DNA from 3 places in the Stenotrophomonas sp. IS26 genome. Region 1 is predicted to be linked to each of the others. Evidence: predicted binding sites of a transcription regulator. Region 1 holds the regulator's gene; each other region holds the start of a gene.
The links. The regulator FliA, encoded in region 1, starts transcription of late flagellar genes. The targets are predictions, from matches to a motif close to TAAAGTTTNNCNNNCNNNGGCCGATAA.
Positions count from the first base shown of each region.

Region 1 (4,309 bases):
CGCTGCTGCCCTGCCGCCGGCCCTCCCGCTGCCGATCGCCGAAACCGTCATCGCCGCCGCCAATGAACCGGCACCGGTCGTGGCCAGCGTGCCGGAGCTGACGGTCATCCAGCGCGATGACGAAGAAATCCGCCAGCTGCGCCATGAAGTGGCCGGCATGCGCCATGTCATCGAGCGCGAGATGCACCGCTTCACCGATGAGCGCCTGCGCGGCTCGCCGGTGCGCGCCGTCGCGCTGGACCTGATGGACGAATACGGCTTCGACGCCGGCATCAGCCGCGACGTGGCCATGCAGATTCCGCTGGATACCGAAGCCCACCGTGGTCGCGGCCTGATGCTCGGCCTGCTCTCCAAGAAGCTGCCGATCGCCCCGGTCGATCCGCTGGAAGCCGGCGGCGTGATCGCCCTGGTCGGCCCCACCGGCGCCGGCAAGACCACCACCATCGCCAAGCTGGCCTCGCGTTTCGCCGAGGCGCATGCCGCCCGCGATGTCGCCCTGGTCACCACCGATACCGGCCGCATCGGCGCCCGCGAGCAGCTGTACGGCTTCGGCCGCCAGCTCGGCATCGCCGTCCACGAGGCCAGCAGCGGCAGCGATCTGAACCAGCTGCTGGAACGCCTGAAGGACTACAAGCTGGTCCTGATCGACACCGCCGGCCTGGGCCCGCGCGACCGCGCCCTGGCGGCCCAGCTGCAGTGGCTGCGTGCCGCCGAGCAGATCCGCACCCTGCTGGTGCTGCCGGCCAACACCAGCTTCGGCGACATGGACGAGGTGGTCCGCCGCTTCAGCGCCGCCAACCCGCAGGGCGTGGTGCTGAGCAAGCTGGACGAAACCGGCCGCTTCGGTACCGCCCTGTCGGTGGCCGTGGATCACCGCCTGCCGATCACCTGGGTCACCGATGGCCAGGACGTTCCTGAAGACCTGCACCGTGCCAGTGCGGCCAATCTTGTACTTCGCCTTGAAGATTTGCGCCGCGCGGCCGATATGCCCTGCAACCCGGAGTTGAACCATGCCGTCGCGTGAGTACGCCAAGCTGACCAAGACCTTCCCGTTGTCGGCTACCCGAAGCCAGCCGCTGGGCCCGGTCCGCACCATCGCCGTCACCGGCGGCAAGGGCGGCGTGGGCAAAACGAACGTTTCGGCCAATCTGGCCGTGGCGCTGGCGGACATGGGCAAGCGCACGCTGCTGCTGGATGCCGACCTCGGCCTGGCCAACATCGACGTGATCCTCGGCCTGCAGCCGAAGGTGACCCTGGCCGACCTCGTCGCCGGGCGCTGCACGCTTGAAGAAGTGATCATGGAAGGCCCCGGCGGCGTGCTGGTGGTCCCGGCCGCCTCCGGTCGCCGCCACATGGCCGAGCTGCAGCCGGCCGAGCACGTCGGCCTGGTCAACGTGTTCTCCGAGCTCGAGCGCGAGCTGGACATCATGATCGTGGATACCGCCGCCGGCATCACCGATGGCGTGCTGACCTTCTGCCAGGCCGCACAGGACACCGTGGTGGTGGTCTGCGATGAGCCGGCCTCGATCACCGACGCCTACGCGCTGATCAAGGTCCTCTCGCGCGAGCGCGGCGTGGACCGGATCCAGGTGGTGGCCAACATGGTGCGCGACCCGAACGAAGGCCGCGTGCTGTACGAAAAGCTGAGCCGCGTCTGCGAGAAGTTCCTCGCCGATGTCTCGCTGAACTACCTGGGCTGCGTGCCGCAGGATGACTGGCTGCGCCTGTCGGTGCAGCGCCAGCAGCCGGTGGTGAAGGCCTACCCGTCCAGCCCGGCCGCCCTGGCGCTGACCGAGATCGCGCGCCGCACCGCCCGCTGGCAGGCCCCGACCGAGCCGCGTGGGGGGGTCGAATTCTTCCTGGAACGCATCCTCAAGCAACGCGGGGTGACGGTATGAAGGGCGCAGCACAATACAAAGAAGTCCAGCGGACCGCGGCCAACGAGTGCATTGCCCAGCACTCGGATCTGGTCCGCCGCATCGCCCACCATCTGGCGGCACGTCTGCCAGCCAGCGTGGAGGTCGACGACCTGATCCAGGCCGGCATGATGGGCCTGATCGAGGCCTCGCGCAGCTACGACGCCGACCAGGGCGCCTCGTTCGAAACCTACGCCTCGATCCGCATCCGCGGTTCGATGATCGATGAAATCCGCCGTGGCGACTGGGTGCCGCGCTCGGTGCACCGCCGCGCCCGCGATGCCGCCGCGACCATCCGTCGCCTCGAGCAGAGCACCGGCCGTGCCGCCAGCGCCACCGAAGTGGCCGCCGCGATGGACATGCCGCTGCCGGATTACCTGCGCCTGATGGAAGACGCCTCGCGGGGCCAGGTGCTGAGCCTGGAATCGCGGATCGAGGACCAGGGCGAACTGGACACCGTCGCCCAGGGCGGCCCGACCCCGCAGCAGGTGCTGGAACGCGGCGAGTTCGGGCGTGAGCTGGGCAACGCGATCGGCCTGCTGCCCGAGCGCGAACAGCTGGTGCTGTCGCTGTACTACGAGCAGGAACTGAACCTGAAAGAGATCGGCGCCGTGTTGGGTGTCAGCGAATCGCGCGTGTGCCAGATCCATGGCCAGGCCGTGCTGCGCCTGCGGGGCCGGCTGAAGATCTTCGAGGCGGCAGACGCCGGCCTCGAGAACCATTGAAATCGAGGAAAGTGCTTTGAACAAGAACATGCGTATCCTGATCGTCGACGACTTCTCGACCATGCGTCGTATCGTCAAGAACCTGCTGGGCGATCTGGGCTTCACCAATACGGCCGAAGCCGAGGACGGGCATGCCGCGCTGGCGCTGTTGCAGAGCCAGCCGTTCGATTTCGTGGTCACCGACTGGAACATGCCGGTCATGACCGGCATCGACCTGCTCAAGGCCGTGCGTGCCGACGCCAAGCTCAAGACGCTGCCGGTGCTGATGGTGACCGCGGAAGCCAAGCGCGAGCAGATCATTGAAGCGGCGCAGGCCGGCGTGAACGGGTACATCATCAAGCCGTTCACCGCCCAGACCCTGGAAGAAAAGCTCGGCAAGATCTTCGAACGCCTGGCGGCGAGCGCCTGATGGAAACCCTGAGCGACAAATCCGCGCTGGTGCAGCGCCTGCAGGATGCCCTGGCCGCGCTGGAAAGCGGTGACGAAGCCGGTTGGCGCCGGGAAATCGACGCCCTCGCCGCGCTGCGCACGCAGCCGATGATGGCCGGCCTGAACCGCCTGGCCCGCGAGCTCGGCCAGGCCTTGGGCGAACTGCCCAGCCTGCCCAGCGAAGCCGGCGAGCTGGATGACGCCTGCGCGCGCCTGGACCACGTGGTGGCGATGACCGAACAGGCCACCCACCGCACGCTGGACCTGGCCGAAGAATGTCGCTCGCTCACCGAACAGCTGCGCGCCAACGGGTTGACGCCCGACCAGGGCCAGCAACTGGACCGGATCCGCCACAACCTCACCGAAATCGCGCTGACCCAGAGCTACCAGGACCTGACCGGGCAGATCATCCGCCGCGTGGTCGGGATCGTGCGTCGCGTGCATGAGGGCTTCGGTGCGCTCGGCCTGCCCCCGCAGGAAGACGAGAACAAGCGCGACAACAACGGCCTGGCCGGCCCGGCCCTGAAGGGCCTGGATCGCCATGCGGTGTCACAGAACGACGCCGACGACCTGCTCTCGGACCTGGGACTGTAACGATCATGAGTGCTGTGCCAGACGATATCGCTGCCGACTTCATCCTCGAGGCCCAGGAAATCCTGGATCGCCTCGGCGAACAGCTGGTGTCGCTGGAGCAGGCGCCCCAGGATGCCGACCAGCTCAACGCCGTGTTCCGTGGCTTCCACACGCTCAAGGGCGGTGCCGGCTTCCTCGGCATCCAGGCGATGGTCGAGCTGTGCCACGCCGCCGAGGAAACCCTCGGCATGGCCCGCTCCGGCCAGGCCACGCTGCAGGCCCACCACTTCGATGCGGCCCAGCAATCGCTGGATTACCTGCAGTCGATGCTGGATTCGGTCTCGGCCGGGACCGAGCCGGGCTACGCCCCGCCGGAGCTGATCGCCCAGTTCGACGTCAGCGGGCCGGCCACGCCGGCGCCGGCGGCCGCCACCACGGCCAGCGGCGGCGAGATGATCACCGATGATGAGTTCGAGGCGCTGCTCGACCAGTTGCATGGCGGTGCCGCACCGACCGCCATCGCGGCCCCGAAGAAAGATGACGGCCTGATCGGCGAGGACGAGTTCGAAGCCCTGCTGGACCAGCTGCACGGTGGCGCTGTTCCCGGCGCCAAGGCCGGTGCCGCCGCGCCGGTGGCTGCACCGCGGGCCGTGGCTGCGCCGGCCG
Region 1 covers NZ_JBSZJV010000002.1:75,125-79,433, forward strand. The annotation lists gene flhF (flagellar biosynthesis protein FlhF) at 1-1,024, shown strand, start outside; gene ACW6W5_RS02290 (MinD/ParA family ATP-binding protein) at 1,011-1,898, shown strand; gene ACW6W5_RS02295 (RNA polymerase sigma factor FliA) at 1,895-2,641, shown strand; gene cheY (chemotaxis response regulator CheY) at 2,658-3,050, shown strand; gene ACW6W5_RS02305 (protein phosphatase CheZ) at 3,050-3,664, shown strand; gene ACW6W5_RS02310 (chemotaxis protein CheA) at 3,670-4,309, shown strand, end outside.

Region 2 (4,309 bases), on a different contig from region 1:
ACGCGTGGCGCGCTCGCAGGCGGAGAAATCGTATTACCGCGATGCGCTGGATCTGCACTGGTCAAACCACGTGGCCATCGCCTCGGACCCGCCGATGAAGCACCGCCGCGACGATCAGGCCGGCTGGCTGGTGACGCGCCTGGTGCAGGAGCTGCAGAGCACGCAGCACAAAGCCTTGCTGATCTCGCCCTACTTCGTGCCCGGCGAGGAGGGCGCCGAGGGGCTGGGCGCGATGGTGGCGCGTGGCGCGCAGGTCGGGGTGATCACCAACTCCCTGGCCGCCAATGACGTGGCCGCCGTGCACAGCGGTTACATGCACTACCGGGCACCGTTGCTGCGCAGTGGCGTGCAGCTGTACGAGCTCAAATCGCGCGGCAACGTTGATGGCGGCGGCCTGTTCGGCAGCAGTGGCGCCAGCCTGCATACCAAGGCCTTCATGATCGACGACCAGCGCGGCTTCGTCGGCTCGTTCAATCTGGACCCACGCTCGGCGTATCTGAACACCGAGATGGGCGTGCTGTTCAACGATCCGGTCCTGGCCGCGCAGCTGCGCGGGGAATACCTGCGCCTGGCCAGCCCACGCCAGAGCTACTGGGTGGCCCTGGGACCGGACGGCGACGTGCGTTGGCTGGAGCGTGATGCGCAGCCGCCGCATTGGCTGTACACCGAACCCGATGCCGGGTTCTGGCTGCGGGCCAGCGCGCGCGCGATCAGCTGGCTGCCGCTGGAGTCGCAGCTCTAGCTCAGCCGGCCTGGGCCACGTCCAGCTCGGCCTCTTCGCCCTCCAGCGTTTCCACGGCCCGCCCGTGCACGCGCCGCCAGATCCAGTGCAGTGCATGCGGCGGCGTGTCGTCCAGTTGCTCCAGCAACGCCAGCGCCTGGACCTGACCGATCTGGCCATGGCGGCACAGCAGGCTGGCCGCCGCCGCCGCACGCGCAAAGCGCAGGCTGGCCGCCAATCCACTGCCACTCTGGCGGATCAAGGCATCGTGCACGGCCTTGGGCAGCTCCCATGCCGCGGCGATGCGGCTGGCCACCGGCAGGGTCCAACTGTCGAGAAGATCGGCCGCCAGCGCGCGCGGCGGGGCGGCGAGCGCCTGTTGCGTGCAGGCATCGAGCAGATGGCGCATCACCAGCGCTGCGCCCAGGCCCTGGGTCAGGCCCAGCCACTGCGCGGCGAAGCCATCTTCATGGGTCACGGTGCGTGCGTGGTCGGCGGCAGCGCGCGAGGCCAGCAGCGCATGCTCCCAGATCACCGCGCTGAACTGCGGAAAGGCATCGCACTGCAGCTGCATCACCGGCTGCACCAGCACCGCGCTGATGATCTGGCGGATGCCATCGGTACCGACCAGGGTGACCGCACGTTGCAGGGTCTCCACCGGGCGTGCCTGCACCCGGTAGACCGGGCTGTTGGCGATGCGCAGCAGATTGCCGGTCAACACCGGGTCCTGGCTGATGATCGCGGCCATTGCGCGCGCCGAGGCGTCGCTGTCGTTGACGGTCTGGATCAGCTGCGGCAGCAGTTGCGGACGGCGGGGCAGGTGTTTGGCCGACCAGTCCCGCGCCAGCAGCGACGCGGTGACGGCATCACGCAGTTCAACGGTGCGCGGGGCCGCCGCGTCGGCGGCATCGCCACTGCGCGGCACCAGTGCCAGCGTATGCAGCCCGGCCTGCAGCACCCCCACCGGATCGGTACCCGGCGCTACCGGGGCGACCGGCAACGCCGCGGCCCGCCCGTGCGTGGCGGCGCCACGCGCCATCGACCGGGCCACCACGGCACGCCGGTGACCGAGCACAGCGGCCATGCCAAGCAGCGCCAGCACAGCGGCGCCGACAACCATCGCGCCGTTCATGCCCATGGCCCTGGACGCGCCGGGTCCCGCACTTGCCTTGTTGCGACTGCGCCCACGTGATCCTTCCTGCGATGACCGGCCATCCACACCGTTGCCACGGCATCGGCCTGCGCTTCAGCAACTTTAATGGCCGTGGTGCGCAAGACCCCTGACAACACCGTCCGTCGGAATGCACTAGAATGGCGCCGCGCGACCCGTCCGAGACCCGACGACGTCGCTTTTTTTGTTTTACAACCCACCTTTTGCTGGCGCGTTCGCCGCTGTTCGCCACCGTTCGCACCATCGGAGCCACCATGTTATTTGAAACCCTCGAAACCACCGGTCACGAACAAGTGGTGTTCTGCCACAGCCGCGACGCCGGTCTGAGGGCGATCATCGCCATCCACAACACCACCCTCGGCCCGGCCCTGGGCGGTGTGCGCATGCGTCCCTACGCCAGCACCGACGAGGCCTTGGCCGATGCGCTGCGCCTGAGCCGCACCATGACCTACAAGAACGCCCTGGCCGGCCTCAACGTGGGTGGTGGCAAGGCGGTGATCATCGGTGACCCCAAGCGCGACAAGACTGAAGTGCTGTTCCGCGCTTTTGGCCGTTATGTCGATTCGCTGGGTGGCCGCTACATCACCGCCGAGGACGTCGGCACCGATGTCAACGACATGGAAAATATCTACCTGGAGAGCGAGTACGTCACCGGCGTACACCAGGTGCACGGCGGCTCCGGCGACCCGGCACCGTTCACCGCGTACGGCGCGCTGCAGGCGCTGATGGCATCGATGCAGCACAAGCTGGGCCATGAGGAAGTGGGCAAGGCCAGCATCGCGGTGCAGGGCCTGGGCCATATCGGCATGGAACTGGTGAAGCTGCTGCGCGATCGTGGCGCCAAGCTGTACGTCAGCGACCTGGACAGCACGCGCGTGGACCGCGCTGTCACCGAATACGGTGCGGAGGCGGTCAAGCCGGAAGACATCTACGACGTCAACGCCGACATCTTCGCGCCCTGCGCGCTGGAAGGCGCGATCAATCCGGATACCCTGCCGCGCCTGAAGTGCAAGATCGTCTGTGGTACCGCCAACAACCAGCTCTCCAGCCTGGAGGTCGGCGACGAGCTGCACGCGCGCGGCATCCTCTACGCACCGGATTACGCGGTCAACGCCGGGGGCGTCATGAACGTCTCGCTGGAGATCGACGGCTACAACCGTGAGCGCGCGATGCGCCTGATCCGCAGCATCTACCACAACCTCGGCCGCATCTTCGCGCTGTCGCAGAGCGAGGGCATCGCCCCGCAGCGCGCCGCCGACCAGATCGCCGAATCGCGCATCCTGTCGATCGGCAAGCTGAAGATGCCGCTGGGCCGGAGCACGCCGCGCCGGGGCAGCCTGCGCGGCAACTGAGCCGTTGCGCTGACAAACCAAGAGGGCGCGATCATCGATCGCGCCCTCTTTTTTTTCGTGCGTCGCGGCCAGGCCCGCGTTTAGAACCCAGCCGAATAGCGCACCTGCACCTGACGCAGATCGCCGCGCGGCCCAAAGCGCTGGTCGTACCCGAACGCCAGTCGGCTGTTGCGGCTCAACCACGACTCCAGCGAGAGCCCGAACAACCCGCCCGAGCGGGCCGGCTGCAACCCTGCTACCGGCGCCCAGGCCTCGACGCCGACGAAGCTGGCGTCCAAGGCCAGGCCGTCGCTGGACAAATGCTGCTGCCATTCGGCATAGCCGCGCAGCGACCAGCCGCCCCAGCGCCGCTCGGCGCGCAGGCCGGCCAACGCCTGACTGCGCGTACTCACGGCATCGCGCGCGCGCAGCCCAAAGCCCATGCCGCCTGTTTCACTGAAACCATCGCTGTCCACCCGGGCGTACTCGGCGCCCAGGTAAGGCGTCAGCGAGGCAGTGGCACTGCCGAAACGGTAGCCCGACTCCACGCTGGCCGCGCTGAAGCTGCCGCCATAGCGCGTATTGACGCCGTACTGCCCGGCACCGAGCAGCAACTGGCGATCGATCTCACGGGTGAACTGGCCGGCGCCGATCTGGCCCATCGCATACGCGCGGCCCGTGCCCCAGCCGGCATACACCTGCGCCTGCGACTGACGGTCGCGACCACGGTCACTGCCCCACGCGCGGCTGCCGTAGCTGCGCGTTTCACCGAATGCGAAACCGAGCATGCCGTGGCTGCCCAATGCCATGTCCTGGCCCATCATCCAGCCGCGGGTCGCCACGCCGTTGCCGGCGAAACTGCCCTGGCCCGCCTCGCCCAGCGTGCTCTGCCAGGCACCGCGCAGGCGTGGCGCGGCCTGCACATCACCGACCCGTGCCGACAGCGCACGACGGTTCATGTCGATGCTGTCGAAGGTCGCTGCCGTGGCCAGGGCGTGGGCCTTGCCGGAGAGGCTGTCCAGGCTGGCCTGCAAGGCGCTGGCGCCATCCACCTGCTGCAGCTTCCCGGCCCCGTCGGCAAACCCA
Region 2 covers NZ_JBSZJV010000021.1:36,105-40,413, reverse strand. The annotation lists gene ACW6W5_RS15355 (phospholipase D family protein) at 1-742, shown strand, start outside; gene ACW6W5_RS15350 (HDOD domain-containing protein) at 744-1,805, opposite strand; gene ACW6W5_RS15345 (Glu/Leu/Phe/Val dehydrogenase dimerization domain-containing protein) at 2,147-3,244, shown strand; gene ACW6W5_RS15340 (S8 family serine peptidase) at 3,325-4,309, opposite strand, start outside.
Region 2: the regulator FliA is predicted to act here: its motif matches at 1,953-1,979, upstream of ACW6W5_RS15350 (HDOD domain-containing protein).

Region 3 (4,309 bases), on a different contig from region 1:
AGAAGGTCAGTTCCAGCGCCTGGCGCAGGAAGCCGACCCCGCTGGAGCCGCCGGTGCCGCGCTTGAAGCCGATCACCCGCATCACGGTCCGCATGTGGCGGAACCGCCACAGCTGGAAGGCGGTTTCCAGATCGACCAGGTCTTCGCACAGCGCGTACTCACGCCAGAAACGGTCGGTGTTCTGGTAGATCCGCTCGAACACCGGGTGCAGCGCATCGTCGGCCACGTGCGGCTGCTGCCAGTCCCGCCCCTGATAGCCGGCCGGGACCGGATGGCCGAAGCGGGCCAGGTAGCGCAGGAACTCCTCGTACAGGCTGGGGGCATCAAGCACCTCCTGCAGCTGGGCCTGGCCGGCCGGGTCATGCGAGAACACCTGCAGCATCTGCGCGTTCTTGTTGCCCAGCAGGAACTCGATGTAGCGGTACTGCAGCGACTGGAAGCCCGAGGACGGGCCCAGCACATCGCGGAAACCCATGTACTCCGAAGGGGTCAGCGTCTCCAGCACCGACCACTGCTCGGTCAGCTGGCGCAGCACCTGCTTGCTGCGCGCCAGCACCTTGCGGCACTGCCAGACCTCGTCGCGCTGCAGGAAGCCGATCGCCGCGCGCAGCTCGTGTGCCAGCAGCTTCAGCCACAGCTCGGAGGTCTGGTGCTGGATGATGAACAGCATTTCGTCGTGGTGCGGCGGGTTGGACAGCGGCTGCTGGGCCGACAGCAGCTGATCCAGGCGCAGGTAGCCGCCGTAGGTCAGCCGCCCCTCCAGATCGGTGTGGATACCAGCTTCGAGATCGCGTTGGTTCTTGTCGACGGACATGGCAGGGACCGCTAAAGGGGCTGAAAGGGTAGCGCAGTGGCCGGGGGGCCGCGCATCCGGCCGTCAGCGGCTCAGCGCGCCGCCAGATCGGCCGAACCCACGATCCTGACGCCGGGCGTCGGCACCAACGCCGCCTCGACCAGCGCGGCGGCAATCGTCCCGGCCGGATTGATCCGCCAGGCGCGCGGCAGGACCGGACCGAGCACCCCCAGCACCACGCTGGCCAGATGCTCGCCGGTACGCCGCTCGGCACGTTCGCCGCCGATCAGTCCGGGCCGGACCAGGGTCAGCGACGGGTAGCCCAGCTCCCGCAGGTCCTGCTCCAGCCGGCCTTTGACCTGGTTGTAGAAGAGCCGCGCGCCCGCATCGGCGCCCATCGCCGAGTTCAACGCGAAGGCATGCGCGCCGCGGGCGCGTGCCTGCTGTGCCACGGCCAGCGGAAAATCATGGTCGACCCGTGCGAACGCCTCCTGGCTGCCGGCCTGTTTGATCGTCGTACCGAGCGCGCAGATCACGGCATCCACCGCCCACCAGTCGGCCTCGCCCGGCAACTGTGCGAAGTCCACCACCGGGTTGAGCAGCGCTGCATCCGTGGTATCCAGCGCGCGGCGGGTCGGGGCGATCACCGCATCGCAACGGGGGTCGTCCAGTAGTTGCCGCAGCACATGACTGCCGACCAGTCCGGTCGCCCCCACCAGCATCACCTTCATCGCACTCTCCTGCCGTCGCCGTGCTTACCATCCTGCCATGCATGACCGGTTCAAGGCCGGCCCCACTGCGCCGATACTGTTCCCACCTCTCCACCGCTCCGGCTCCGGCCGTGCCCTGCAAGGATCTGCCGCATGACGGACCCGCACGACGCTCCCCCCAGCCCCGGCACCGCCGTCGGGCGGCTGCTGTCGCGGCGGCAGAGCGTGGGCACAGGGGTGGAGGCCGCCAGCGAGCCGGCGCCCGGCCCCAAGGGGGGCAGCAGCGCGATGCTGCAACGGTTGTTCGCCGGCATCGATGCGCCCGAGCCGCTGCTGGCCGCGTTCGCCAATGGCATGTCCACCCTGCCCGGCGAGCTGGGCGACATGGGCCTGCGCCTGCAGTCGGCGCAGCGCAGCGCGGATTGGGTCAGCTATGGCCGCGCGATGCGCCAGCTGATCGACAAGTACATCCGCACCATCGAACAGGAAACCCCGGATGGCCAGCCCGACAGCCTGCGCCTGCGCGAGCTGCTGCGGCATACCGTCGGGGTGACCGTGGCCAGCCTGCTGCAGAACATGCCCGAGCTGCGCGAGGAGCCGGTGCAGCTGGCCGGTGAACTGCGCCACTGGCATCCCGGCCAGCCGCTGCAGCCGATCGAACAACGGCTGCGCGAGCTCTCGCACCAGATCGGCGTGCGCAGCGATGGCTGGCAGGAACAGCAGGAGCTGCTGCTGAGCCTGTTCGATCTGCTGCTGGACAATATCAGCGAGCTGCTCGATGACAGCAGCTGGCTGCACGGCCAGGTCCACGCGGTGCGTTCGCTGATCGGCGGCCCGCTGGATCGCGATTCGGTCGAACAGGCGCGCGCCAACCTGCGCGAGGTGATCTACAAGCAGGGGCTGCTCAAGCAGGGCATCGTCGAATCCAAGGCGGCGATGAAGAACGTCATGGGGGGCTTCATCGAGCGCCTGGACGGCATGGCGGTGAGCACGGGCGAATACCATGACCGGATCAGCAGCTACGCGCTGGCCCTGAAGGAAGCGCGCAGCATCGCCGACCTCAACCAGTTGCTGCAGGACGTGCTGCAGGACACCGGCCGGGTGCAGGATCAGGCCCTGCAGGCGCGCGACCACCTGGGCAATGCACGCCGTGAAGTGGAACAGGCCGAACAGCGCATCGCCGAGCTGGAGCAGGAGCTGCGCGAGGTCTCCGGGTTGATCCGGACCGATCCGCTGACCGGTGCGCTCAACCGCCGCGGTCTGGATGAGCTGCTGGAGCGCGAACTGGCGCGTGCCGCCCGCCACGGCCATCCGCTGGCGCTGGCCCTGCTGGACCTGGACGATTTCCATCAGACCAATACCCTGCATGGCCATGCCGGTGGCGATGCGGTGCTTCGCCACCTGGTGACCGTCTGCCAGCTGCACCTGCGCAGCAGCGATGCCATCGCCCGGCTCGGCGGCGATGAGTTCGTCCTGCTGCTGCCGGAAACACCTGCAGCGGACAGCATGTCCACCCTGCTTCGGCTGCAGCGTTCGTTGGCGCAGCGGCCGCTGCCGTTGGACGAACAGCGCGTGCCGGTGCATTTCAGCGCCGGGCTGGCGCAATGGCAGCCGGGCGAGCCAGCCGAGGCGCTGCTGCGGCGTGCCGATGCGTCGCTGTATGCGGCCAAGCGGGTCGGCAAGAACCGCGTACTGGCGGCCGAGCCACCGCGCTGAGCCCGCGCCTGTGATATTCCGCGCACCGGCGCGAATCACCCGGGTATGGACATGACACGGCCCGCTACCGACATTGATCTGCGCCCGCGCTTCGCCGCGCTGCTGGAGCAGCACCGCGGCATCGTGCTGAAGGTGGCGCGCGGCTATTGCCGCCACCCTGAGGATCGGCTCGATCTGGTCCAGGAGATCAGCGTGCAGGCATGGGCGGCATTCGAGGAATTCGACCCGGCGCGGGCGCGCTTCTCGACCTGGCTGTACCGGCTTGCGCTCAACGTGGCGATCTCGCAATGGCGCCGGCAGCAGCATCGGCAGCGCCACCACGCCGCGCTGGCCGACGACCTGCCCGCCGCGGACGACCGTGCACCCCCCGAGCAACGCCATGCCCTGCATCAGCTGGAGGTGGCCATCCATGCGCTGCCGCCACTGGACCGTGCCCTGATGCTGCTGCACCTGGACGATCACGACCACCGGCAGATCGCCGAGGTGCTGGGCATCAGCGTCGCCAACGTCTCCACCCGCCTGCACCGCCTGCGCCAGCAACTGCGCACGCGCCTGAACCCCACCGACTGAGAGCCCCGCCATGCAACCGGATGACCTCAAGCACCTGTGGAACAGCGTCGGCACCCCCACCGATGCGCAGGAAACCTTCGCGCTGGAAGCGTGGCGCAGCCATCGGCAACGCAGCGTTCAACGCCAGCTCGGCCTCTTCAGCCTGTGGCAGGGGCTGCAACTGGTGGTCTGGCTGGCCGTGGCGGTGTACTGCGGCAGCCAGTGGTGGCAGCAACCTCCGTTGGCGGTGATGCTCAGCGCGGTGGCGCTGCATGCCTATTGCATCGCGGTGATCATCGCCAGCATCACCCGCCTGCATCGCCGCCGGCAGTTGCAGCCGACGCAGACGGTGCTGGCGCAATCGCAGCAGCTGGCCGCGCTGCGTCGCCACACCGCGCTGACCGAGCTGCTGCTCGGCCTGCCGTGGTGCTGGCTATGGTTGGCCGTGCCGGTGCTGGTGGCCTGGCAGGCCTGGGGCGTGGATCTGGGCGCCTTTGCCGCGCCGTGGCTGCTCGCCTCGCTGGGCGCGGGGACGCTGGCC
Region 3 covers NZ_JBSZJV010000001.1:241,431-245,739, reverse strand. The annotation lists gene ACW6W5_RS01040 (tryptophan 2,3-dioxygenase) at 1-814, opposite strand, end outside; gene ACW6W5_RS01035 (NAD-dependent epimerase/dehydratase family protein) at 886-1,524, opposite strand; gene ACW6W5_RS01030 (GGDEF domain-containing protein) at 1,657-3,219, shown strand; gene ACW6W5_RS01025 (RNA polymerase sigma factor) at 3,265-3,789, shown strand; gene ACW6W5_RS01020 (hypothetical protein) at 3,800-4,309, shown strand, end outside.
Region 3: the regulator FliA is predicted to act here: its motif matches at 1,575-1,601, upstream of ACW6W5_RS01030 (GGDEF domain-containing protein).